Regions from separate parts of the Arthrobacter sp. KNU-44 genome, predicted to be linked through region 2. Evidence: riboswitches for the same ligand, from Rfam matches in the RefSeq annotation. Region 2 holds a riboswitch; the other holds the start of a gene.
The links. Region 2 has a riboswitch for cyclic di-AMP ahead of ACSVHC_RS06325 (NlpC/P60 family protein). Riboswitches for the same ligand answer to the same signal wherever they lie in the genome.
Positions count from the first base shown of each region.

Region 1: it holds a riboswitch for cyclic di-AMP, as region 2 does, so the genes downstream of both, ACSVHC_RS08050 (aggregation-promoting factor C-terminal-like domain-containing protein) here and ACSVHC_RS06325 (NlpC/P60 family protein) in region 2, are expected to answer to the same signal.

Region 1 is NZ_JBPXNG010000002.1:1,563,387-1,575,348, reverse strand. It holds gene ACSVHC_RS08065 (ArnT family glycosyltransferase) at 1-1,381, opposite strand, end outside; gene ACSVHC_RS08060 (ArnT family glycosyltransferase) at 1,388-3,433, opposite strand; gene ACSVHC_RS08055 (glycosyltransferase) at 3,430-4,797, opposite strand; gene ACSVHC_RS08050 (aggregation-promoting factor C-terminal-like domain-containing protein) at 4,958-5,707, opposite strand; cyclic di-AMP (ydaO/yuaA leader) riboswitch at 5,710-5,883, opposite strand; gene ACSVHC_RS08045 (sensor histidine kinase) at 6,048-7,526, opposite strand; gene ACSVHC_RS08040 (response regulator transcription factor) at 7,539-8,279, opposite strand; gene ACSVHC_RS08035 (hypothetical protein) at 8,521-9,420, shown strand; gene ACSVHC_RS08030 (winged helix-turn-helix domain-containing protein) at 10,256-11,125, shown strand; gene ACSVHC_RS08025 (SixA phosphatase family protein) at 11,274-11,804, shown strand; gene ACSVHC_RS08020 (LysR family transcriptional regulator) at 11,811-11,962, opposite strand, start outside.
Region 2 is NZ_JBPXNG010000002.1:1,195,469-1,207,430, forward strand. It holds gene ACSVHC_RS06290 (alpha-mannosidase) at 1-2,500, opposite strand, end outside; gene fdhD (formate dehydrogenase accessory sulfurtransferase FdhD) at 2,655-3,527, opposite strand; gene ACSVHC_RS06300 (FdhF/YdeP family oxidoreductase) at 3,529-5,865, opposite strand; gene ACSVHC_RS06305 (molybdopterin molybdotransferase MoeA) at 5,928-7,253, opposite strand; gene ACSVHC_RS06310 (DUF6457 domain-containing protein) at 7,250-7,537, opposite strand; gene mobA (molybdenum cofactor guanylyltransferase) at 7,569-8,228, opposite strand; gene ACSVHC_RS06320 (HNH endonuclease) at 8,266-8,766, opposite strand; gene ACSVHC_RS06325 (NlpC/P60 family protein) at 9,087-9,854, opposite strand; cyclic di-AMP (ydaO/yuaA leader) riboswitch at 9,860-10,027, opposite strand; gene ACSVHC_RS06330 (M23 family metallopeptidase) at 10,173-10,991, opposite strand; cyclic di-AMP (ydaO/yuaA leader) riboswitch at 10,994-11,201, opposite strand; gene ACSVHC_RS06335 (metal-dependent transcriptional regulator) at 11,328-11,962, opposite strand, start outside.

The sequences.
Region 1 (11,962 bases), 370 kb from region 2:
GCCACGGACCATACACGGTGGTGCTGCCCAAGAGGCCGAAGGCCGTGAATCCCGCTGCGGCCACTGCTGCGGCGAGCATGACCGCGGCGACGAGCTGCGCGCGGTGCTGCCACAAAAGCGCACCGCCCAGGCCCGCGAGCCCGGCGATGCCCGGAGCCAGGGCTACTCCGTAATAGGGATGGATGATGCCCGCCATGAAGCTGAATACCAGTCCGGTGACAAGGACCCACGAGCCCCACACGATCACCGAAGCCCGGACGGAATCCGTACGCGGGGCACGGCGGCCCAGCCACAGCAGCCCGGCCCCGAGGACCAACACGGAGGGCAGGAGCCACGCGATCTGGCCGCCGAACTCGCTGTTGAACATGCGGAACAGCCCGGGAACTCCCCAGCCGTTGCCGCCTCCCACGCTGCCGGTCTCCTGGCCGCTGAGCCTGCCCAGGCCGTTGTAACCGAGCGTCAGTTCCAGGATCGAGTTGTTCTGGGAGCCGCCGATGTACGGCCGCATGTTCGCGGGAATGAGTTCGACGACGGCGAGCCACCAGCCGGCCGAGACCACCATGGCCGCCCCCGCCCCAAGCAGTCGAAGCAGGCGGCGCCCCACTCCGCCCGGCGCCGCAACCACATACGCCACCGCAAATCCAGGAACCACCAGAAGGACCTGGAGTTGCTTGGTCAGGAAACCGAAGCCCAGGAACACTCCCGCCAGCAGGAGCCAACGCAACTTGTTGTCCTGGACGGACCGAAGCGTGGCGTAGCCGGCGGCCGTCATGAGCAGCACCAGCAGGGCGTCCGGGTTGTTGAACCTGAACATGAGGGTGGCAACCGGCGTGATGGCCATGACGACGGCGGCCAGCAGCCCGGCCCGGTGGGCGAGCCGCCGATCGCCGGTGGCGGGGGCCGCGGCCCGCCGGACTGCCAGATAAAGCAGCCATGCCGTCGCAACACCCATGAGTGCCTCGGGAACCAGGATGCTCCAGGAGCTTAGCCCGAAGATCCTTACCGAGAGGCCCATGATCCAGAGCGACGCAGGAGGCTTGTCCACCGTGATGGAGTTGGCCGCGTCGGAGGATCCGAAGAACCACGCGGCCCAATTCTGCGAACCGGCCTGGGCCGCGGCCGAATAGAACGGGTTGGCCCAGCCGGAAGCGCCGAGGTTCCAGAGATACAGGACCGCAGTTGCAAGGAGGACAATGCCGAGCTCCACGCCGTGACGCAGGGCATGCGGGCCATGGTTGGGGCGGGACTCTCGGGTCAGGCCCGGCCGAGCGCGGCCGTCCCCTCCCCGGGGAGCGGCCGTTTCCGTAGGATCCACCAACCGCGACGGCGGAGACGACTGCCCTGCCTTGGAGTCCGTGTCTGTGGAATAGGAAGTGGTCATCGGAATCTACTTTGTCAGCTTGTAGACGGTGGAGCCGCCCACAGTCTGGGCTTGGAAGTTGGCCTGTACCCAGGAGGCTACCTCGGAATTGCCGCCCTGGCCTCCGAATCCGCCGCCGCCACCCATGCCTCCTCCTGCGATGTAGTAGCCGATCTGTCCCTTCGCCACCATGTCCTGGAATTGTGCCAGCGTGGGGTAGGGATCTCCGCCGTTCCAGCCACCGAGTGCGATCACATTGGTGTTCGTCGCGAGCTCAAGGCTCGCGGCTTGGGTGGCACCGGAGACGATCGCCGACCACTTCGTGTTGGTGGATGTCAGCAGCGCGGTCAGTCCGGCGTCGGCCGTTCCCTCGGAACCGGGTCCTCCCGCCTGACCCGCGCCGCCGGTTGCGCCGAACCCTCCAGCACGGTTTCCGAAGCCGCCCATCGCGGAACCGCTGGGTCCCGACGTCGGGATGGAACCGGAGTGCGCGGTAGCCGCCGTCGCGAGCGTCCACGCCGCGGTTCCGAGGCCGCCTGCCAGAAGGGAAACGACGACGACGGCCGCAGCCGCTGCGTTCCGGAACCGGCCCGCCGGCCGCAGTGAGTCGAGGCGAAGCAGGATTGCCGCGGCCGCCACGACGCCCAGGACGACGATCACGATGCGCAACCACGGAAGCCATGAGGCGTCGCGGCCCAGGAGCACCGCGGACCAGGCCGAACTACCGAGGATTACCGCGGCCAGGACGATCCTGGCCGGCCAATACCCGCGGCCGCGCCACAGCTCAACGCTGCCAATGCCCACCAAGGCTGCGATTGCCGGTGCGAGAGCTACCGCGTAGTAGGGGTGGACGATGCCGCTCATGAAGCTGAAGACGCCAGCCGTGACCAGAAGCCAGCCGCCCCAGAGAATGAGCGCGGAACGGGTGCGGGAGGCCCGCGCTTCCCGGCGGGTGAACCACAGGCCGGCTGCCAGCAGAATCAGCGCAGCAGGGAGAAGCCAGGAGACCTCGGCGCCGAAGCTCGTGCCAAACATGCGGGCGATCCCGGCAGCTCCACCGAAACCGCTGTTGCCGCCACCGCCGCCGAACCCGCCGAGGCCGCCCCCTGCAGGGGCGCCGCCTCCGCCGGGCGTCCCTTCGCCCGAGCCGGTGATGCGGGACAGCCCGTTGTAGCCGAACGTCAGCTCAAGGAAACTGTTGGTTTGCGAACCTGCCATGTAAGGACGTGCTGAAGCAGGGGTCAGCTGGAACAGAGCGACATAACTGCCGGCCACTACTGCGATACCGGCCAATGCGCCGAGCAGGTGCAGCAACCTCCGCCGCAACGGGGTGGGTGCGGCCCAGAGGTACGCGAGTCCCAGTCCTGGAACGATCAGGAAACCCTGCAGCATTTTGCTCAGGAACGCGAGGCCCACCACGGCGCCGGCTGCGGCTAGCCACTTCCAGCCTGCCCGTTCGATGGCACGGGTAGTGAAATAGGCCGCGAGTACCAGGCACAGGGTCAGCATGGCGTCGGGATTGTTGAAGCGGAACATGAGCGCCGCCACCGGGGTCAGTGCCAAAGCGCCGCCGGCAAACAAGCCAGCGCCTGGTCCGGAGACCCGCTTGACTGTCAAATAGAGGAAGCCGACGGCGGCGGCGCCCATCAACGCCTCGGGAACCAGCATGCTCAGGGGCGAGAAGCCGAAGATCCGGCCCGCCAAAGCAGGGATCCACAATGAAGCCGGGGGCTTGTCGACGGTGATGGCATTGCCGGCGTCGAGGGAACCGAACAGAAACGCGGTCCAGTCCTTGGTGCCGGCCTGGATGGCCGCGGCGTAGAAGGAGTTTCCGTAGCCGGTGGCCGCGAGGTTCCAGAGATACAGGAAGGCGGTGGCTACGAGGAGCCCGGCAGCGGATGGCCGCACCCAGCGGGGCTGCCGGCCAAAGGCGTATCGCGTCCAGCGGGGCGTGGCATCGGGGGTTGCGGGGCCGGTCGAGTGACGGCCCGGCGGTGCCGGGGCGGTCCCGACGGCGGCAGGAAGCTCGGCACCTGCCGGGCCCGTGCTTGCAGGAGTGATCGTGGAGGTCATGATGCTGCCGTTTCTGTGCGAGGTTTGGCTTGTGTGGTGGGTGCAGTTGCCTGCGCAGCAGGCTGCCGAAAGACCCAAAGTCGGAACAACAGGAAGCGGACCGCAGTGGCGGCGAGGTTCGCTGCGACCACGGTGAGGAGCTCGCCCCAGCGGTCCGGCGTCGTCGTGCTGTGCACCAAGGCGAGTGCCCCGGAGGTGAGTGCGAGGCCGATCCCGAACACAATCAGCCCCTCGAAGTGGTGCCGAACGGGATTGCCGCCCTGGATGCCGAAGGTGAAGCGCCGGTTGGCGCCGGTATTTGCGATGGCCGTGACGAGCAGCGCCAGGAAGTTGGCCAGCTGCGGGTCCATGAATCCGCGGCAGAACAGGAAGATGAGCACATAGGCGAGGGTGGACGCAGCGCCGATCGCGGTGAACCGGACCAGCTGTCCGAAAAGACTGCTGCGCGGGTTCTGCTCGGCGGTGCGGGACGACGCCGGGAGCGGCCCGCGTGCAAGCGCTGCTCGCAATTCCGGAATGGGGATGCGGCCCGAGACGAGATCCCGGGTGAGCCGGACCATGCCGCGGACGTCGGCCAGGGCGGTGCGTACCACGTCGACGCTAGAATTGGGATCGTCGATCCAGTCAACGGGAACTTCGTGGACCCGGAGGCCGCAGCGTTCGGCGAGGACCAGGAGCTCAGTGTCGAAGAACCACGAGTTGTCCATGGTGTGGGGGAGGATCTGCTGTGCGACGTCTGCCCGGATCGCTTTGAAGCCGCACTGGGCATCGCTGAAGCGGGCGCCCATGAACGAGTGCAGCATCAGGTTGTAGCTGCGCGAAATGAACTCGCGCTTGGGGCCGCGGACAACCCGCGAGTTGCGTGTGAGACGTGTGCCAATCGCGAGGTCCGAATGGCCGGAGATGAGCGGCGCCAAAAGGGGCGCCAGTGCGGCGAGGTCCGTGGAAAGATCCACGTCCATGTACGCCAGAACCGGCGACGGCGATGCGAGCCACACCTTGCGAAGGGCGTTGCCGCGTCCCTTCTCCTCAAGATGGACAACCGCGAGCTCAGGCAGTTCCCTGGCCACGCGCTCCGCGATTTTCAAGGTGCTGTCCGTGCTCGCGTTGTCCGCCACTGTGATGCGGAAGCCATGCGGGAAGGATTCGCGCAAATGGCCGTGTAGCCTGCGCAGGCACTCTTCGAGGTCGCGCTCCTCGTTGAAGACGGGGATGGTGACATCGAGGACGGGGACGGCGGTGTGGGTGTCCACCGGGGCACGCCGTCCGCTGCGTTGGACGGGGGTCTTAGCCTTGATGGGAAGGCCCGGCGGCACCACCGCGGGGTCCTTCAGGGTTCCGGAGGTGGATTCGATGAGCGTCATGTATCCACAGTGCCGTTGCAGAATATGAAGGCTTTAGGCGGAACCTGTGACGTGGCTGTGGATGCGCCACCCGCGTGGCAATTCACATGCCTGGCCAAAGAACGCAAAGGGCCGCCCCCGAAGGGACGGACCTCGATGTATTTTGCGCGTGGCTCTTGGTTTAGTACCAGTTATGGGCCAAGTGGAAGGACCATGCCGCGGACGGCGATCCGTAGCGTTCCTTGATGTAGTTCAGGCCCCAGCGGATCTGCGTCTGGTAGTTGGTCTGCCAGTCGGCGCCTTCGGACGCCATCTTTTCGGCCGGCAGCGACTGCCCAATGCCGTAAGCGCCACTGGAGGAGTTGGTGGCAGTGGTGCGCCAATCCGATTCCTTGTTCCACAAGGTGATCAGGGCTGACATCTCGCCCTGTCCCCAACCGTAGGAGGGAAGGATGCTTGCGGCATAAGCCTGGGCGCCGGAGGGATCATCGACGGCGACGGGTGCGGCCGGGGCTGCCGGAGCTGCGGGTGCAACGGGGGCAGGGGGTGCCACGGGCGCGGCCGGTGCGGCAGCCTGGGCCGCGACGGCGGCCGGAGCGGGGGCGGGTGCCTGGCTCGGCGTCGGCGTGGCGCTGGCCTTGGGGCTCGCGCTCGCCGACGGCGTGGCTGTGGCCGACGGCGTGGCTGAGTGGTCTGCCGTGCGGGATTCGGACGTGCGGGTCATGTCCTGGGTATTGATGGCTTGACCGGCGGCCTGGGTGGCGGCACCTGCACCGAGGAACACGGCAACGACGCCGGCAACAACTGCCATGCGCTGGCCGGTGCCGAGGTTCGACGCGGCACGCCTCAAAGTGGAGCGTGACTTGTTATTCCGGGCAGGTTCGCCGCGGTGGCGCGCAACAGGGCGCGACTGATTCCTTGAATCAGACATGGTGATTGCCTCTCGACGCCTGCGGAGTTAGCTGTCGGATTCGGATGAGGTCATCCGGCCGTGGCCACAGCGGAACGTGGCGGTACGGCTTCACCCCTAGGGCTGGCTCAACATGAGCGCTTGCCCGGAGACCTGGGTCCCCCGTCTCTGCCTGGACTGATGGGCACCGGGGAGTGGCAGAGCTCGGCGCCTACCCGGCGGTGGCCGGAATGATCCAGCGCACCCATTCGACGGTACAGGAGGATCTTACTTAAGTCACATTTAGGTAACGGAGATCACGACGTCGGTGCGTCGACTTGCGCTCGCCGCGCACCGGCGTCGCGCCCGCCAGAGCGGCCTTTCAGGCCGTGGCGGTCCTGAGCGCCGGAAGACGCACGGCGAACTCCGTCCGTCCGGGCCGCGAGGCCACTTCGACCGTGCCGCCATGCGCCTGGACAATGGATTCCACGATCGACAAGCCGAGCCCGGACGTGCCCTCGGAACCGGAGCGGGCGGCGTCGGCACGGGCAAAGCGCGAGAAGATCCTGCCTTGGAATTCAGGCGGGATGCCCGGCCCGTTGTCAGTCACGGTCACCACTGCGCTGCCGTCGGCAGAGCGCATGACGCCGGTGACCACGGTGGTTCCCGCCTCCGTGTGTTTACGGGCGTTGGAGAGCAGATTCGCCAAAACCTGGTGGAGTTGAGTGGTGTCGCCGCGGACCGTGAGAGGCTCGTCCGGGAGCTTGAGCTGCCAGATGTGCTCGGGGGCCATGACTTTCTCGTCGCTGACGGTTTCGATCACCAACTGCGTGAGATCCACATCGGTGAACTCGGGGGCCTTCCCTTCGTCCAGCCGGGCCAACAAGAGGAGGTCCTCCACGAGGGTGGTCATGCGTTCCGACTGACTCTGCACCCGGCCCAGCGACTTGCGCCCGTCCTCGGTGAACGTCTCCGTCATGCGCAAGAGCTCGGTGTAGCCGCGGATGGCGGTCAGCGGAGTGCGCAGCTCGTGTGAAGCGTCGGCCACGAACTGGCGCACCTTTGTTTCGCTTTGCTGGCGCGCCTCTAGGGCGCTGGACACGTTGTCCAACATCAAGTTCAAAGCGTGGCCGACGCTTCCCACTTCCGTGCTCGGGTGGGCCGCCGACGCCGGAACGCGCACAGCGAGTGCCACCTCACCGGCGTCGAGCGGAAGCTTCGACACCTTCGTGGCGACGTCGGAGAGCTGCTCCAAGGGGCGCATGGTCCGGCGGATCAGCACGGTTCCGGCCAGCCCGATCAGGACCAGTCCGCCCAAGGAAACCAGCACCATGGTCCAGACGAGTGAGGCCTCGGTGTCCTCTTTCGAGGCGAGCGGCAGCCCCGTGATGACAACATCGCCGTAGGGAGTTTCGGTGGCCACCAGCCGGTAGCCGCCATTGGACAGGGTGCGATCAACCGGGCGGCCATCGGAGGGGAGCGCCGACAGGATTCGAGCGTCGCTGGGCGACAACGGCGCACGGGTGGCATCAGAGGACAGGAATCCAGCATCGGTGCTCACCTGACCTGCGAGAATACGCGCATTCAGGGTGCCGATGCTTTGGCCCCGGGGGTCCAAGGGGTCCGGTCGGCCGCCAGGGTTGCCTTGCGGCGGGCGGCCATGGGAGGCCTGCGCCAATTGCTGGTCCAGCTGTTTCGTGAGGAACACATCCATGGAGGCGTAGCTGACCACACCGACGGCACCGCAAATGGCCACGAGGAGTGCCATGGAGAGAAGGATCAAGCGCGTGCGCAAGTGCCAGGTTGAAGGATTGAACCAGCTGTGGTCGGTCTGACGGGGGATACCCGAGAGTGCGGACATTCGGAGCCCCGGCTATTCGGCGGGCTTGATGACGTAGCCTGCTCCGCGCACCGTGTGGATCATGGGCGGGTGGTTGGCCTCGATCTTCTTGCGCAGGTATGAGATGTAAAGCTCCACGATGTTGGCTTGCCCGCCGAAATCGTAGTCCCACACGCGGTCAAGGATCTGGGCCTTGCTGACCACGCGCTTGGGATTCTCCATGAGGTAGCGGAGGAGCTCGAACTGTGTCGCCGTGAGAGGAATGTCTTCGCCTCCGCGAGTAACTTCTCGTGTGTCTACGTTCAGGGTCAAGTCACCTACAACCAGTTCGGCCGTGTCCATCGCCGCCACTCCCGAGCGTTGGACCAGGCGGTGCAGGCGCAGCAGGACTTCCTCCATGCTGAACGGCTTGGTGACATAGTCGTCGCCGCCGGCGGCCAACCCGACGATGCGGTCCTGCACGTCATCCTTCGCCGTGAGGAAGAGCGCAGGCACCTCAGGCGCAAAGGCGCGGATCCTGCCCAGCAGCTCAACGCCGTCGAACCCCGGAAGCATCACATCCAGCACCAGGACATCCGGGCGGAAATCCTTGGCGAGCTTTACCGCAGCGGGACCGTCGCCCGCCACGGCCACCGACCAACCCGCCATGCGCAAGCCCATACTCATGAGCTCGGCGAGGCTGGGTTCGTCGTCCACCACAAGGGCGCGGATTGGAGAACCGTCCGGGTGGCTGAGCTGCGGTAGGTTATTGGTCATGGAGTGCGAGGATGCCATGGGACAACTCTCCAATCTGCCGGTTTGCCAGTGCTTTGCCGTTGCTGTGAGCACCCTGTGAGTCCCAGCCTAGCCACCTGTCGGGAGGTTGTTCCGGTTCCAGCAGAATCCGACACCATACCGAGCGGCAGGTCACAGGCAAGCCTGCAGTTCGACACAGCCAATGCACAGCAAAGAGACTGACGCTGTTTGGGACAAGAACACGCACGACCAAACAGCCTCGATTTCGATGGAGAAGACCATGGATCAGCAAAACAACCCCTCCGTACTTGGTTCCGAGCCGGAGAGCGGGCACCCGCAGCCGGTGATCCGCCCCCTTGACGATTCTGCGCAGCCTGGTGCTGGGCAGCCTGCCGCCGGGTGGGGTGCTCCGCAGCCGCCGGTGAACCAGCAGCCTGGGCAGCCTGCCGCCGGGTGGGGTGCTCCGCAGCCGCCGGTGAACCAGCAGCCTGGGCAGCCAGCCGCCGGGTGGGGTGCTCCGCAACCGCCGGTGAACCAGCAGCCTGGGCAGCCAGCCGCCGGGTGGGGTGCTCCGCAGCAATACAACTCCGGACAGTCCCGGCCTTCGTTTTTCAAGAATTGGAGCCTGAAGAAGGGGCTCATTGTTGGCGGCGTCGCGGTCGTGGTGGCTGCGGCGGCAGGGGCCGGTGCTTACGCCGCCGGAAACGGGACCGCGGCAGCAGATACCACCAACGCGCAGGGACCGGGGGCCGGGCAGAACGGCCAGGGCGGGTTCGGCGGCCCAGGTGGGACGAACGCAGGCCCGGGAGGGCTCGGCGTTGGCATGGGCGGCCTGAACGCTGCGGTCCACTCCGAGTATGTGGTCCTCCAGAACGGCAGCTACGTCACCATGGCGGGCCAGCTGGGTACAGTCACTGACATCTCGGCGAGTTCCATGACCGTGAAGAGCGACGACGGATTCACCCGCAGCTATGCGCTGGGAACTGACGTCGTGGTAGCTGAGGGCATGCGGCAACGCGGAAGCGGAACCACTGGCACCACCCTGACCCTCGCCGATGTGAAATCCGGATCCAGCGTGAGGGTCACCGCGCTCAAGGAATCGGACAAGTACACGGCGCAGTCCATCCAGATCGTCACTGCCACCACTTCGAGCACCCAAGGAACCGGCACCACGAACTAGTCCCCACGGCCACCCTCGCCTTCGCAAGTCCCCACCGGCTCCCAGCCTTCGCAAGTCCCCACCGGCTCCCAGCCTTCGCAAGTCCCCACCGGCTCCCAGCCTTCGCAAGCTCAGGCAGGGACCCTCGCCGGCGTGGCCCCACAGGCAGGGACCCTCGCCGGCGTGGCCCCACAGGCAGGGACCCTCGCCGGCGTGGCCCCACGGCCAGGGAACCCTGGCGGCGTGGGCCCACGGAGCTGATGTCGTTACGGGCTTTCAAAACGACATCCAATGCGAGCACGGCGTGTCTCCGGGGCGATTGCAAGGGACCTAGCAGACGATTTGCCAAAGAATTTTCACAGGACGCAGACCCACGATTGGACAAGGGTTGTTTCATATCTCGAGATTCAAAGGCAAGCGCATGACGTGACTTAAGATTCAAGGAATGATCTTTCCATCAAATTTTATTCGAATATTTCGTGCACAAAGGCCAGTATGACGAACGAGAACGAGTCACATTTGGACATGTCTGAATTGTGATGTGCGGCACAATAGTCCGATTCGTCTCAAAATGTGGACGGTTCGGTCCTTTGTTACTTGCAAGTTCCCTTTGTTACGTTGCACACTTCAAATGTGAACAAGAACTCAACAGCATCTGCAGCCGCAGCGATCGAGCCCAGCGCACCCGCTGGTTTTTCGATGAGCTGTTGTCGAATGCATGCCTAACTTCAGACCCAAAGAGGTTTCAGGCATTCGCCCCCTGCCCAGCGTCGGGCGCCCCTCCCCATCTCATTGCGGGGACCAGACCAGCATTCGAAGCCGCGATGACGGCTATTCACTTTGAGGTAAGCAATCCATGTCAGTTGCATCCGGATACGTCCACATCTCCGTCCGTAACGCCAATAAGGCCGCGTCGAACGCCGGCCTGCGTCCCGGCTTCGGCAACCGCCCGGCCTACGCCCAGCCCGCACCGCAGGGTGGCAGCCAGGCGCCCGGCTACGTCCCCCAGGGCTATAACCCCAACTCCTATGGCCAGCTCCGCGCTGTTCCCGCCAACGAGGCCTCGCCGATGACTGCACCCACGCCCGTCCTGGCGCCAGCGGACCGTTCCATCCGTCCCGTTGCAAATGACAATGTGGCCCGCGGGTTCGTGCTCTACATGGGCATCGACGAAGACACCGCTGCGGCCGCCGGAACGTCCATCGCCAAGCTTGCCCAGGAAATCCGGGCCTACGCGCAGTCCCTCGTTTCCGGCGCCGAGAGCTATGCCGCCGTCGCGGTAGCCCCAGCCAGTGCGCCCGGTTCCGCGCTCGACGTCGTCCGCTCGACTTTCGGTGACCCGACCGTTGGCAACCGCCAGCGCGCCGAGGCGCTCCGCCCGCAGCCTGCCCAGGAAGCCCGCCCGTCCGGCGTCCTGATCGACCTCGCCCGTCGTGAAGTGCACCTCGACGGCGAATCGCTGAACCTCACGTTCAAGGAATTCGAGCTCCTCAACTACCTCGTCGAGAACGGCACCCGCACCGTGGGCCGCGATGAACTCCTCGAGGGCCTGTGGCGCAACGCCGAAGAGGTCCCCAACGAGCGCACCATCGACGTCCACATCCGGCGCCTCCGCTCCAAGCTCGGGCGCCTCGCAAACACGGTCCGCACGGTGCGCGGCCAGGGCTACCGCTTCTACGAGCACCCCGAGGTCATCGTCTGGGCCGCTCCGGAATACTCGATCTAGTCTCAACCAGCTCAAAGCGCCCGCTCCCTGTCTAGGGGGCGGGCGCTTTCGCTTCCCCGCGGCCCACCCAACTGACTCGCATTTGTTGTCGTTTACAGGCGTCAAAACGACAACAAATGCGAGTCAGTTGGGATAGTAGGGTGGGGGGATGAGCGAGCATCACATTAAGCGGCTGGTGATCATGCGGCATGCGAAGTCGGACTGGCCTCTCGGGGTGCCGGACCATGAGCGCCCCCTTGCCGAGCGTGGCCACCGGGAGGCTCCCCTTGCCGGGAAATGGCTCCTCAAGCACCACGTGATTCCGGACTTCATCCTGTGTTCGTCCTCGCTGCGGACCCGGCAGACCTGCACTTGGGTGTGCAGCGAGCTGGGGGACAAGGCCCCGACGCCGAAACTCGAGGACGGCCTGTACGCCGCCTCCGCGCAGCGCATGTTGACCGTCATCAACCATGTGCCGGAAACCGTCACCACGCTCATGATCTTCTCCCATATGCCCGGTGTTCAGGACCTCGCGATGCACTTGGCTTCCCGCGACTCGGACCACGACGCCTACATGGACGCCGCAACTCGTTACCCCACGAGCGCCATGACCGTGATGGAACTCGAAAAGCCGTGGGCTGAACTCGATGGCCAGGATGCACGGCTGACGCACTTCGCAGTTCCGCGCCCAAAGAAGTAGTCCGGGCTAGCCCGCCCCGAGGCCCGCGGCCACATCCTGCAGCAAGCGCACGACGTGGCGGATGCTGGGGCTTGCCGTCATGGTCTTCCGGTACACGATTCCCACCTGGCGCTGCTGCATCGGGTTGACCACGGGCACCGCCACCACTCCAGAGGGGA
Region 2 (11,962 bases):
GCTCTGCCACGTGGATCCACCGGTGTGCACAAAATTCGAACTTGGCAGCTTCCCAGGACGTGTTGGTGTGCGTCGCCCGGAATACGTGCCCGAACTGGGTCTCGGAGGCGGAACGGTCAGCACGGACATCCAGCGGGAAACCGATCTTCAGCAGTTTCTCGTGTTCCTGCCAGTCCACCGTGGTGGAAATGCCGAGGGATTCCGCGCCCGCTTCGAGGGAGATGCGCTGCGTGATGGTGGAGGAGCCCACAGTCCGCTCCACCACGACGACGGCGTCCCAGCCCGCGCTTTCCAGCGTCACCGATCGCGCCTCGACTACCGAGACGACGTTCCGGCGGTAAAACTCGTCGATGTCCCAGGCATCCCATTCGTTAGGCGTGTCCCGGTGGAGCTCAAGGTGGTTGCCGAACATCCCGGGCGCAATGGCTTCGCGGCCCGTTGCGTAATCCGAGAGGGAGGTCAGCAATCCGTTGGCGTCGAGCACCGCGCGGATGATGCCGTTGTCCAAAACATAGCCGCCGGCGCGTTCCGCGACGTTGACCGGACTATCCGGGTGGACCGCTTCCGCAGCGGCGAGAGCCGGAACACCGGTGCGCTCATGCGGGGCCGCATTGAGCAGGAACATGGTGTCCCCCTCGCCCAGGAGGGCCGACGCGGCACTTGCAATGATGCCTTCCAGCTCCCGGGCGATCGCGGCATAGTTCCGCTCCGCGTCCTGGTGGACCCACGCGATGGAACTGCCCGGCAGGATGTCGTGGAACTGCTGCAGCAGTACAAGTCGCCACAATCGCTTGAGGTCCGCCGAGGGATAGGTGAACGAACCTGCAGTCCGTACTGCCGCCGTCGAGCACCAAAGCTCGGCCTCGCGCAGCAGGTGTTCCGAGCGGCGGTTCCCCTGTTTGGTGTTGGCCTGGGTCGTGTATGTTCCTCTGTGCAGCTCGAGGTACATCTCGCCCACCCAGACCGGGAGATTGCGGTACTCGGTCTCGGCCTGCGTGAAGAACTCCATTGCGGTTCCCATGCGCACCTTCGGCGAGCCTTCCAGGTCCGCCGTCCGGTGCGCTGCGGCAACCATTTCGCGCGTGGGTCCGCCACCGCCATCGCCGTAACCGAAGGGAACCAGCGATATGGTGCCCCGGCCGTGCTCCCGGTAGTTGCGCTGGGCATGGGCGAGTTCGCGGCCGTGAAGCTCGGAGTTGTAGGTGTCCACGGGCGGGAAGTGGGTGAAAAGCCGCGTGCCGTCGATGCCCTCCCAATTGAAGGTATGGTGCGGCATCTTATTGACCTGGTTCCAGGAGATCTTCTGGGTCAGGAACCACCGGGAACCAGCGGACTTGACGATCTGCGGGAGGGCCCCGGAATATCCGAAGGAGTCGGGTAGCCAGGCCTCCTGGCAGTCGATGCCGAACTCCTGCAGGAAGAAGCTCTTGCCCTCCACGAATTGCCGGGCCATTGCCTCGCCGCCGGGCATGTTGGTGTCCGATTCCACCCACATGCCGCCGACCGGCACGAACTGCCCTGACTTGACCTTCTCCCGAATCCGGATGAACAGCTCGGGATAGAACTCCTTCATCCACGCCAATTGCTGCGCCGAGGAGCAGGAGAAGACGAAATCGGGGTTCTCGTCCATGAGGGCGACAACGTTGGAGAACGTACGGGCGCATTTGCGGATGGTTTCACGGACGGGCCATAGCCAGGCCGAGTCGATGTGTGCGTGGCCGGTAGCCAGTAGTTCATGGGCCGAGGCGTAAGCTGGCCGGCTCAAGACCTCGGCAAGCGCTTCCCTGCCGGCGACTGCTGTCCCGGCGACATCGTCCGGGTCCATGATGTCCAGCATGCGCTCAAAGGCGCGAAGGATCTCATGCCGCCGCGGCAGTTCGAAAGGTAGCTCGTGCATCAACCCGCTGAGAGTCCAGATGTCTTGGTGGAGCTCCCACACCACCTCGTTGAGTTCGGCGATGGCTATGCGTCCAAGCCGGTAGCGAGGCTCGTCTCCGGAGGTGGACTTGTCCCCGAGCGGGGTTGCCGCGAAGCTCCACCCCTGGCTGAGATCCGGATTGGCCGCGGCTTCCACGTAGAAGTCCACCGAGAGTCCGCCACCCAGAAGCTTCAACGGGACATGTTGGTTGCGCGGAGAGATGGCCTTGATGATGGTGCCGTCCGGCCGCCAGGCGATGCCTTCGCACTGGAAACCGGGGGCGTCGATGCTGAAACCGAGATCGACGACGATCTCCACCGTGGTGCCATCAGCGACTCCCCAGCCCTCCGGGACCTCGCCACGAAGCCTAAGCCATTTGGTGCTCCAGGCCTTGCCCCACACGGCGCCGTGTTCCTGGGGTTCAAAAACCTGGCGAAGTGCTTCGGAGACCGGAACCGGCTCTCCCGGGGCATCCCAGCTGCTCAGTTCAAGAGGCAGTGCGCGGCCATAGATGGCGGGAGCTATCCGCTCCCGGACAAAACGTTCGAGCCGCTTCTCGGTGATCCGGCGGTCGTCGTGCAATTGAAGTCCCCTTTAGCGCTGGGCTGGGTAGATTGCTTCCTTACCGTTATGGCCAGCCTCGTAAGCAAGGTCACTGTCCGGAGGAAACGGATTCCATTCGATGGATAAAATCTACGTTGTTCCTGGACAATAGCCAAGTGATTGACGGCTATCCCTACAAGTCCCTAGTCGCCACCCGCTCACTGCCCGCGTAGACGTTGAGGCTGGTCCCCCGGCTGAAGCCCACCAGGGTCAAACCGGTCTCCTGCGCGAGCTCCACGGCAAGGCTGGACGGTGCGCTGACGGCGGCCAGAACCGGGATTCCTGCGAGCGCCGCCTTCTGGACGAGCTCGAAGGATGCCCTCCCGGAGACCTGCAGGACAGTGCCGCGCAGGGGCAACATTCCTTCGCGCAGCGCCCAGCCCACCACCTTGTCCACGGCGTTGTGCCTGCCCACGTCTTCCCGCAGGCACAACAGCTCGGCAGCGCCGCCTGCGCCGTCGTCGTGGATCCGGAAGAGTCCGGCGGCATGCACTCCCCCGGTCTTGTCGAAGACCGCTTGTGCTTCGCGGAGACGGTCAGGCAGGGCGGCCAGAACCTCGACCGGGACGCTCAGGGCGTCATCCGCTGGGTTGAAGTGGGAGGATTTGCGCACTGCCTCGATGGAGTCGGTGCCGCAGATTCCGCACGAGCTGGAGGTGTAGACGTTGCGGCCGGTCTCGGGAAGGACGACGTCGGGACGCAACTGCGCCTCCACGACGTTGAAGGTCTGAACGCCGTTCTCGTCCTCGCCGGCGCAGAAGCGCAGCGAAATGAGCTGGGCCGGGTCCCAGATGACACCTTCGGAGACCAGGAAGCCCGCCACGAGGTCGAAATCGTCGCCAGGAGTCCGCATGGTCACCGAGAAGGACATGTGCCCCAGGCGCACCTCGAGCGGCTCCTCGACGGCCAGGAAGTCCTCGCGGTAGCGGACCGGGTGCTCCAGCGCCTGGGCGGAGCCATCCAGGACGAATTTGTGCACCTTGCGGCGCTCGGTCACCCGTCCCATCTCAGATACCCACCGTTCCGGCAGCTTCCTCGTGTTCGGCAGCTTCATAGTGCTTGACGAACCGCACCGTCATGGCCTTGTAGCCGGGGGTGTTGGATTCGCGGGCAACGAGTTCCCGGTGGACCAGGGCGTTGGCCTCCGGGAAGTACGCGGCTGCGCAACCCTTGGCCGTGGGGTAGGCAACCAGCCGGAACTTGTCCGCCCGGCGTTCCGTTCCGCCGAAAGTGGAGATGACGTCCACCATGTCCCTGTCCTCGAAGCCGAGTTCGCTGAGATCGTCCCCGTGGACCAGGATGACCCGGCGGCCTTCGGAAATGCCCCGGTAGCGGTCGTCCAAGCCGTAGAACGTGGTGTTGTACTGGTCGTGGCTGCGGACCGTCTGGAGGATCAGGTGGCCTGCCGGGGCTTCTAGATACTCCAGCGGGCTCACGGTGAATCGTGCCTTGCCGATGTCCGTGGCGAACGTGCGGGTGTCGCGTGGTGGATTGGGCAGGACGAAGCCGTTCTTGGTCCGCACCCTTGCGTTGAAGTCCTCGAAACCGGGGATCACCCTGGAGATGTGGTCCCGGATGACGTCGTAGTCCTCGGCCATGGCACGCCAATCCACAGGGTGGTTGTCCCCGAGGACCGCCTGTGCCATGCGTGCGACGATGACAGGTTCGCTGAGCAAATGCTCCGAGATCGGACTCAAGCGGCCCTGGGTGGTGTGGATGACGGACATGGAGTCTTCCACGGAGAGGATCTGCCGTCCGCCCGGGTGTTTGTCGTCCGTGTCGGTTCGGCCCAGGGTGGGCAGGATCAGGGAGGTCTTGCCGTGCACCACGTGGGCGCGGTTGGGCTTGGTGGAGATGTGCACCGTCAGCCCGGCCCGCTTGAGCCCTTCCTCCAGCGCGACGGTGTCCGAGCCTGCCGCGGCGAAGTTGCCGCCCATGGAAACGAACACGTCCACTTCGCCCTTTTCCAAGGCGTGTTGGGTTTCCACGGAGTCGTACCCGTGCGCCCGGGGGGTCGTGAATCCAAACTCTTTGTCCAAGGCTGCGAGGAAGCCCTCGGAAGGCTTCTCCCAGATGCCCATGGTGCGGTCGCCCTGCACGTTGGAGTGGCCGCGGACGGGACAGGCACCGGCGCCACGCTTGCCGAAGTTTCCCTGCAAGAGCAGCAGGTTGATGATTTCACGCAAGGTATCCACGGAGTGGGGCTGCTGGGTCAGCCCCAGCGCCCAGCAAATGATGGTGCCCTTCGAGGCGGCCAGCATGCCGGCCACCTTGGTGATTTCAATGCGGCTCAAGCCCGTGGCGCGTTCCGTCTCGACCCAATCCAGCGCCGCCCGGGCCTCGGCGTAGGCCTCGAAGCCGTCGGTCTGCGCCTCGATGAAGGCGCGATCAACCACTGTTCCTGGCTGCCGCTTCTCCTCCTCCAGCAGGAGGTGGCCCAGCGCCTGGAACAGGGCAAGGTCGCCGCCCACCTTGATCTGCAGGAATTCATCGGCGATGTCCGTGCCACCACCCACCACGCCGTTGAGCGACTGGGGATCCTTGAAGTTCAAGAGCCCGGCTTCCGGCAGAGGATTGACGGCGACAACCTTGCCCCCGTTGTTCTTGCAATCACGCAAGGCGGACAGCATGCGCGGATGGTTCGTGCCCGGGTTCTGGCCTACGACAAGCACCAGTTGCGCTTCGTGGATGTCTTCCAGCGAGACTGTGCCCTTGCCGATCCCGATGGTCGGGTTGAGGGCGCTCCCGGAGGACTCGTGGCACATGTTCGAGCAGTCGGGCAGGTTGTTGGTGCCCAGGCTGCGGGCAAACAGCTGGTACATGAACGCGGTCTCGTTGGCCGTGCGCCCCGAGGTATAGAAAACGCAGCGGTCCGGCGTCGTGGCATTCACGTGCTCGCCGATCAAGGCGAAAGCATCCGTCCAGCTGATCGGCGAATAGTGTGTGTCGCCAGGGCGGATGACGACCGGCTCGGCAATGCGGCCTTGGCTGCCGAGCCAGTATTCGGTCTTGTCCTCGAGTTCGGCCAGGGAGTGCCGTGCCCAGAACTCCGCGTCGACCACACGGGTGGTGCTCTCCTCGGCGATTGCCTTGGCCCCGTTTTCACAGAACTCGGCTGGACTGCGTTTGCCGGTGATGGACTCCGGCCAGGCGCAGCCGGGACAGTCGAAACCGTCCCGTTGGTTGACGCGGAGCATTGACTTGACGGTCCGGCTGACGCCCGCTTGGGCCCAACCGCGTTCCAATGCCACGGTGACTGCCTTGACGCCCGCAGCGGAGCGCTTGGGTGGGTGGATCTGGAGGTCATCTTCGTTGATGTCCTGCTCGGGTGCATGCCTGTTCATGCCCCCATCATTGCAAGGCCTGACTCTCTAATCCACCCGCGTCCATTCGGCACCGGAAACTCTCAGCCCGTCAGGGCGCTCCAGTCGACCGGCCCGGACGAAACCTTACGGGCCGGCTTGGCAGGAGTCTTCTTGGCCTTGTCTTCCGAGGACTTCGGCAGGGGAAGCGGCGGCCCCCACGGCAACGGAAAAGCGGGCACCGCCTCGCCCAGTTGCACGCCGTGCGGCGGCACCACCATGACTCCGTCCGCACCGGCGAGGCCGCGCATCATCCCGGGCCCCGCATGCTGGGCCGGCGCGGCCAGGCCGTACACGAACCTGAAGGGAAGCAAGCGCGTGCGTCCGGGATCGGCGTCGAGCATTGCCCCGCAAGGAACCTCGCCGACCTCCGGCAGCGCCCTGTGCCCCAGCCCCGCGAGAAGCGGTGCACCGATCGTGAAGAGGACCATCATGGCCGCGAGCGGATTGCCGGGGAGACCCAGCACGAAGCGCCCATCGGGCAGTTCGGCCAGCACGCCAGGATGTCCCGGACGCATCGCAATTCCGTCAATCAGCAAGCGTCCGCCGAGATCCGCAATGGCCCGCCGGAAGTGGTCGGTCCCCGAGCGGCCGGTTCCACCAGTGGTGATGACGACGTCGGCGGGTGGCGCGTCCGGCGACGGCTCGCCCTCTTCAAGGCCCGAGAGCCATTCTTCATAGGAGTCGCCCACCTTGATTTGCTCGCCGCGGATCCCGCCAAGGAGCTCGACGACGGCGCCAAGCTGGGGACCGAAGGTATCCCGCACCCGCCCGGGGACCGGGACACCCGCGGTCACCACTTCGGAGCCGGTCAGGAGCATTTTCACGAGGGGCTTGCCCAGCACGTCGAGTTCATCGCGCCCGGCCAAGGCAGCCAGGGCGAGATGGGCCGGGTTCAGGACGACGCCCGATTTGATCAGCAGCTCGCCCGCCGCAGCTTCTTCTCCCGCGTTGCGGATGTGTTGACCGTTGCGCGGTTCGCCCGGCTTCGCGTTCCCGCCGAGCGCGAGCAGCGGCAAGCCATCTTCGTCCGTGGTCAGGACCCCGTTCTCGCTCCGCAGCACTGCCTTGGCCCCCGGCGGGATCAGGCCACCGGTGGCGATAGGACTCGCTTGGTGCGGTGCCAGCCGATGGCCGGGTTCGGCGAGGATCCATGGGCCGCTGCCGTTGACCGCCCAGCCATCCATCGCAGAGGACGCATAGTGCGGCAGGTCCTGCAGGGCGTGGACATCCGCGGCCAAGGTCCTGCCGATGGCGTCCTTCAGCGCAATGGGCGCGGCGGGAATGGGCGTGGCACTATCGAAGGCAAGTTGCCGCGCCTCGGCCCACAAATGGTCGGCATGCGGGACATGCCCGGGGGCATCCGTCATCCGGCGTCGGTTCCCGGATTCGTATAGTCCTTCGCGAGCGTGCGTGCCAGGCCCATGGCGGCATCCATCGATGCAGCTTCAGTCGCTCGTCCCGAACCCGCAGCAAGTCCAGCCGCGAAGCCCGCAATGAAGGTGGTCAAGGGAGCCGCAGGCCGGACCACTGAATGGGCTGCAACGCCTGCCAGGGACAGGATCTCGTTGATGTCGATCTCGACGTCTTCCAGCTCATATGCTTGCAGCAGGCTCCTGCACCATTCCTCGAGCGTTTCTTCCTGGCTCTTCACGATCCGCCTCCACTGTCCGGTACAGCTGTTGTCACGGCACGTCGCCGTCCACTCCAAGCGCCGCGGCATCGTCCCAGGTATCCACGTCATCGGTGGACCCTGCGGGGACAGGCACGGCCAGCAGATCAAGCCTAGCAAGCAGTCGGAAGACCGCGGCGTTGGCCAGGCCACCTTGTTCTGCCGCTGCGAGCACTTCCCGTTGCAAAGCAGATACCCGGTAGATGCCGAGCAGCGGCTGCCTCCGGCCGTCGGCGGATACGGACATGACCCCTTCCGCTTCCTCGTGGCCTGCAAGTTCCCGAAGCAGGACCGGAACCGCGGCGGCCGCCAGGGGCATATCGCAGGCCAGGACCAGGACCCAGGGCGCGTGTTCCGGGGACGGGCTCACGCCGTTTTGCCCTTCGGCGTCTTGCCCTTCGCCGTCTTGCGCTACTCCGTCTTGCCCTAGGGCGAGGAGTCCGGCGGCGATCGCGGCTGCCGGTCCGGCGTAGGGCGGGTCCTCCCGTGCGGTCAGTGTGCCGTCCGGCAAAGTGCCGGGATCCGGCCCGACGACGACGACCCTCCCGGCGCCGCGGGAAGCCGCGACGGCACGCTGAAGGAGGGTGGCGCCGTCGTACCTCAACTGGGCTTTGGGCACGCCGCCGAGGCGGGAGGACTTGCCACCCGCCAATATCACCGCATCAAAGTCCACCCGCCCAGATTACCCGGGAAGCAGGCTCAATTCCGGTTCAGGCCGCCGATTCGGGCAGGAGGAAGGGATCCCATGCGGGCGCAGGTTTCTCAAGCTCCTTGATTTGCCAGATAGTCCCGGTGGGCGCCGCCGGAGTGAACCTCAGTTTCCAGCCCATCTCGGCCGGAGTGTGGTCACTCTTGGCGTTGTTGCAGCGCAAGCACGCTGCCACCAGGTTTTCCCAGGAATCCGCGCCGCCCCTGGATTTGGGGTGGACGTGGTCAATGGTGTGCGCTGCTTTCCCGCAATACGCGCAACGGTGACCGTCGCGGCGCAAGACGCCGCGGCGTGTAACCGCCGTGATGGTGTTGTACCTCGGCCGGATGTAGCGATTGAGCAGAATCACGGAGGGACGTCCGAGAATCTCCTGTGGCCCGACGACAGGCTCGTCGCCTTCGGCCACTACGCTCGCTTTTCCGGTGAGCACAAGGACCAGCGCCCGGCGGAAGGTTACTACCGCCAGCGGTTCATATCCAGCATTCAGAACGAGTGTGCGCATGCACGTACCTCTTCACGGCCGCACCCGTCAGGGGCGCGAGGGCCGGCTGCCCTCTGCATGTACGGGCTGTGGATCGACAACCTAAGAGTAAACACCCGGAGGCCAGATCAACGAATCCTTGCGGGAGTTCCAGCGCGGTGTCGGTCAAAGTTCATGTGCCGGACACATGGCCGGAACCTTTCACGCACCTGGGGGCTACTCCTCGAATCGTCCCTTTGAGACTGCCTGGAGCAGTGATTTAGCGCATGCTGGTTAAAACAGAACATCCCCGCCGGCGGACCAGCGGGGATGTTCCAGTGAAGCTATGTAGCCGGAGCTATCTAGCCACCAACGCGGATGAAGACCGGGCCGGAGCCAACGTTGACGCTGTAAAGGGCGGTGGTGCCACCGTTCCAGCCGCCGTGGACTGCCATGCCGTTGCCGACGTAAACGGCGATGTGGGCCATGCCCATGCCACCGTTCTGGTAGTAGACCAAGTCGCCCGGCTGCGCTTCAGCAGCGCTGACCGTGCGGCCAAGGGAGAGGTAGTCTGCCGGCCAGCCGTGGAAGTTGATCCCAACGGCGGCCAGGGAGTTCGAAGCCAGGGCGGTGCAGTCCTGGGCAACGCCAAGCTGTGCGTAAGCTGCGGCAGCAATCGCTGCGCCCTTGCCGCTGGCAACTTTCGTGGCGGGTGAAACAGCAGCGGTGACAGAGAGCGTCGAGGAGCCGGTAGCGGCACCCGTTGCAGCCTGCGTGGCAACCGGAGCAGCTTCCTGCGTGGCAACCGGAGCTGCGACAACCGGAGCAGCTTCGGTGGAGACCGCCGGGCGCTCGTACTTGATGGCGACGGACGAGTCAGCCGAAATGCTGGCTTGGGCGATGGACTGGACTTCCAGGGCGGAGGTCGAAGTGGACTCGCGGGGGACGTTGGTTTCTGCAGCGTTGGCTGCGATACCGCTAGTAAGCACCAGACCGGAAGCAGCTGCGATAACCGCTGCCTGACGGCCTACGCCACCGGCGTTGCTGCCGACAGTCTTAGCGATAACGGCAAGCGAGTTGGTCTTGGTGACCGCGGCACGGTGGCGCGCAACAGTAGAGCGTGAAGACACGTTAAGAGGCCTCTCCCTATGCCCGCGAGGTAAGCTGTCGGATTCGGATGGGAGTCATCCGGCCACACTTCTCCCTCTCGGAAGTTGTGCGACTTAACCCCAAGGCCATCGGTGAAGATGACCAAAAGTTGGGTCCCCCGCCTCTGCCAGACGATGTTTTGCGAACGGAACCTCGAGCAGTGGCAGAGCTAGGCAATCCACTCGAGTGCATCAACTCTCTAAAAGTTGATGCGTCTTAGACGGTACATGAGTTTTGATTGAATGTCACATTCAGGTCACGGAGCGTGACAAGCATGCGAGAGGCTTCCATCGGATTGGCTACAGCCAGCCCAGGGGGTCAACGACGTCGCCGTTGACCATGACTTCAAAGTGGAGGTGGCAGCCCGTGGAGGCGCCGGTGGTGCCGCTCAATGCGATGACATCGCCGCGGCTGACCGTCTGGCCCACCTGGACGTTGAAGGACGACAAATGGTTGTACGTGGTTTCCAGGCCGTTGCCGTGGTCCACCACAATGCGGTTTCCGCCGCCATACGGATGCCAGCCGGCGAAAGTGACCTTGCCGGCCGCGGCAGCATGGACCTGGGTGCCGCACTGGGCCACGAAGTCCTGGCCTCTATGGAACTCTCCCAAGCCGCCCGTGATGGGATTCACGCGGTAGCCGAAAGGCGAGGCCGTTGTCAGGGCGTCGAGAGGCGCCCCCAGGGTGCCCTTGGATGACGACGTCTTGATAGTGCCGACGGACTGCGCGCTCAGGAGCTGCTTGAGCTTGCTGTCCGGATCGGCAGTGGTGGAAACCGCAGCACGGCTGAAGTCGATCGTGGCGCTTGCCGCGGCCGGAATCTCAGGCTGGGTGCCCACTGCCAAGGCGGTTTGGTTTGACTCGGGCGTGGCCGTCATAGCGCCGGCGCCCGGCAAGGCGACCGTCAGGATGAGGCCTGTAGCGGCAAGGGCCACTCCGGCCTTCTGTCCTGCTCCGCTTGCGGCGGCGAACTCGGCCATCTGCCGCAAGGGACCCTTGCGGCGACGAAGTTCGCGATGGGGATCGCGGGGCCTGTCGTGCTCGACGGCGCTTGCGCTCCGCAGCACAGCAGTAGGACCGGACGCGCGCCTGCGGCCCCTGGTGTTCTGCGTGGTCAAGGTTTTCCTCTCTGGCAAGCCTGCGAAGTTAGCTGTCGGATTCGGGCCAGAGAGATCGTGGACCCGGTCCGTGCGAAGGGCACGAAACGCAAGGTACCCGGAGGGGCCTTGCGCTGTTTGCACTTCCGCTACGGACTTCACCCCAAGGCCGTCTTTCGACAGCCAATGGTGGTTCCTCCGTTTCTGCCAGTGAATGGACTAATCCACCTGATCCGCTGGCAGAACTCGGCTTCGGATCAGGTAACGCTTTGGTATCGGCGCCAGTATTTAACTATAGGGGATCAAGCCCCCGCGGTAATAATTTCGTTATATTTGCCAACCGCATCGGCGGGCCAGCTAGGCGACCGTGACAAAAACGTGCGAGGCAACCTCGGGCGGCAGCTCCAATGCGCCGTCGATATTGGGCACGCGAACGGAGATGTACTCCCCCACACGTTCCAGGGAAACCCTGGCGCCGGGGCGGATTCCGCCCTCGTCCAGCTGCACCAGAAGTTCAGGCTCCACCTGGATCGGTTCAGCCAGTCGACTGACGGTGACCCTGTTTTCAGGTGAGTATTCGTTCATCGCGTCAAGTAGATTGACCACGCCATCGGTAAAGGCGTGGGACGCGACTCCGCCCAGCGCTTCGAGTCCGGGAATGGGGTTGCCGTAAGGCGATTCCGTGGGGTGGTCAAGCAGTTCATAGAGCCGCCGTTCCACGCGCTCACTCATGACATGCTCCCAGCGGCATGCTTCATCGTGGACGTAGGCCCAGTCCAGTCCAATCACATCTGCCAGGAGCCGTTCGGCGAGCCGGTGCTTGCGCATGACCTCGGTGGCGCGTTTCCGGCCCGTTTCAGTCAGCTCAAGGTGCCTGTCGTTGGACACAATCACCAGACCGTCGCGCTCCATCCGTCCGATCGTCTGGGAAACGGTTGGGCCGGAGTGCCGCAAGCGCTCGGCGATGCGTGCGCGAAGAGCCACGATGTTCT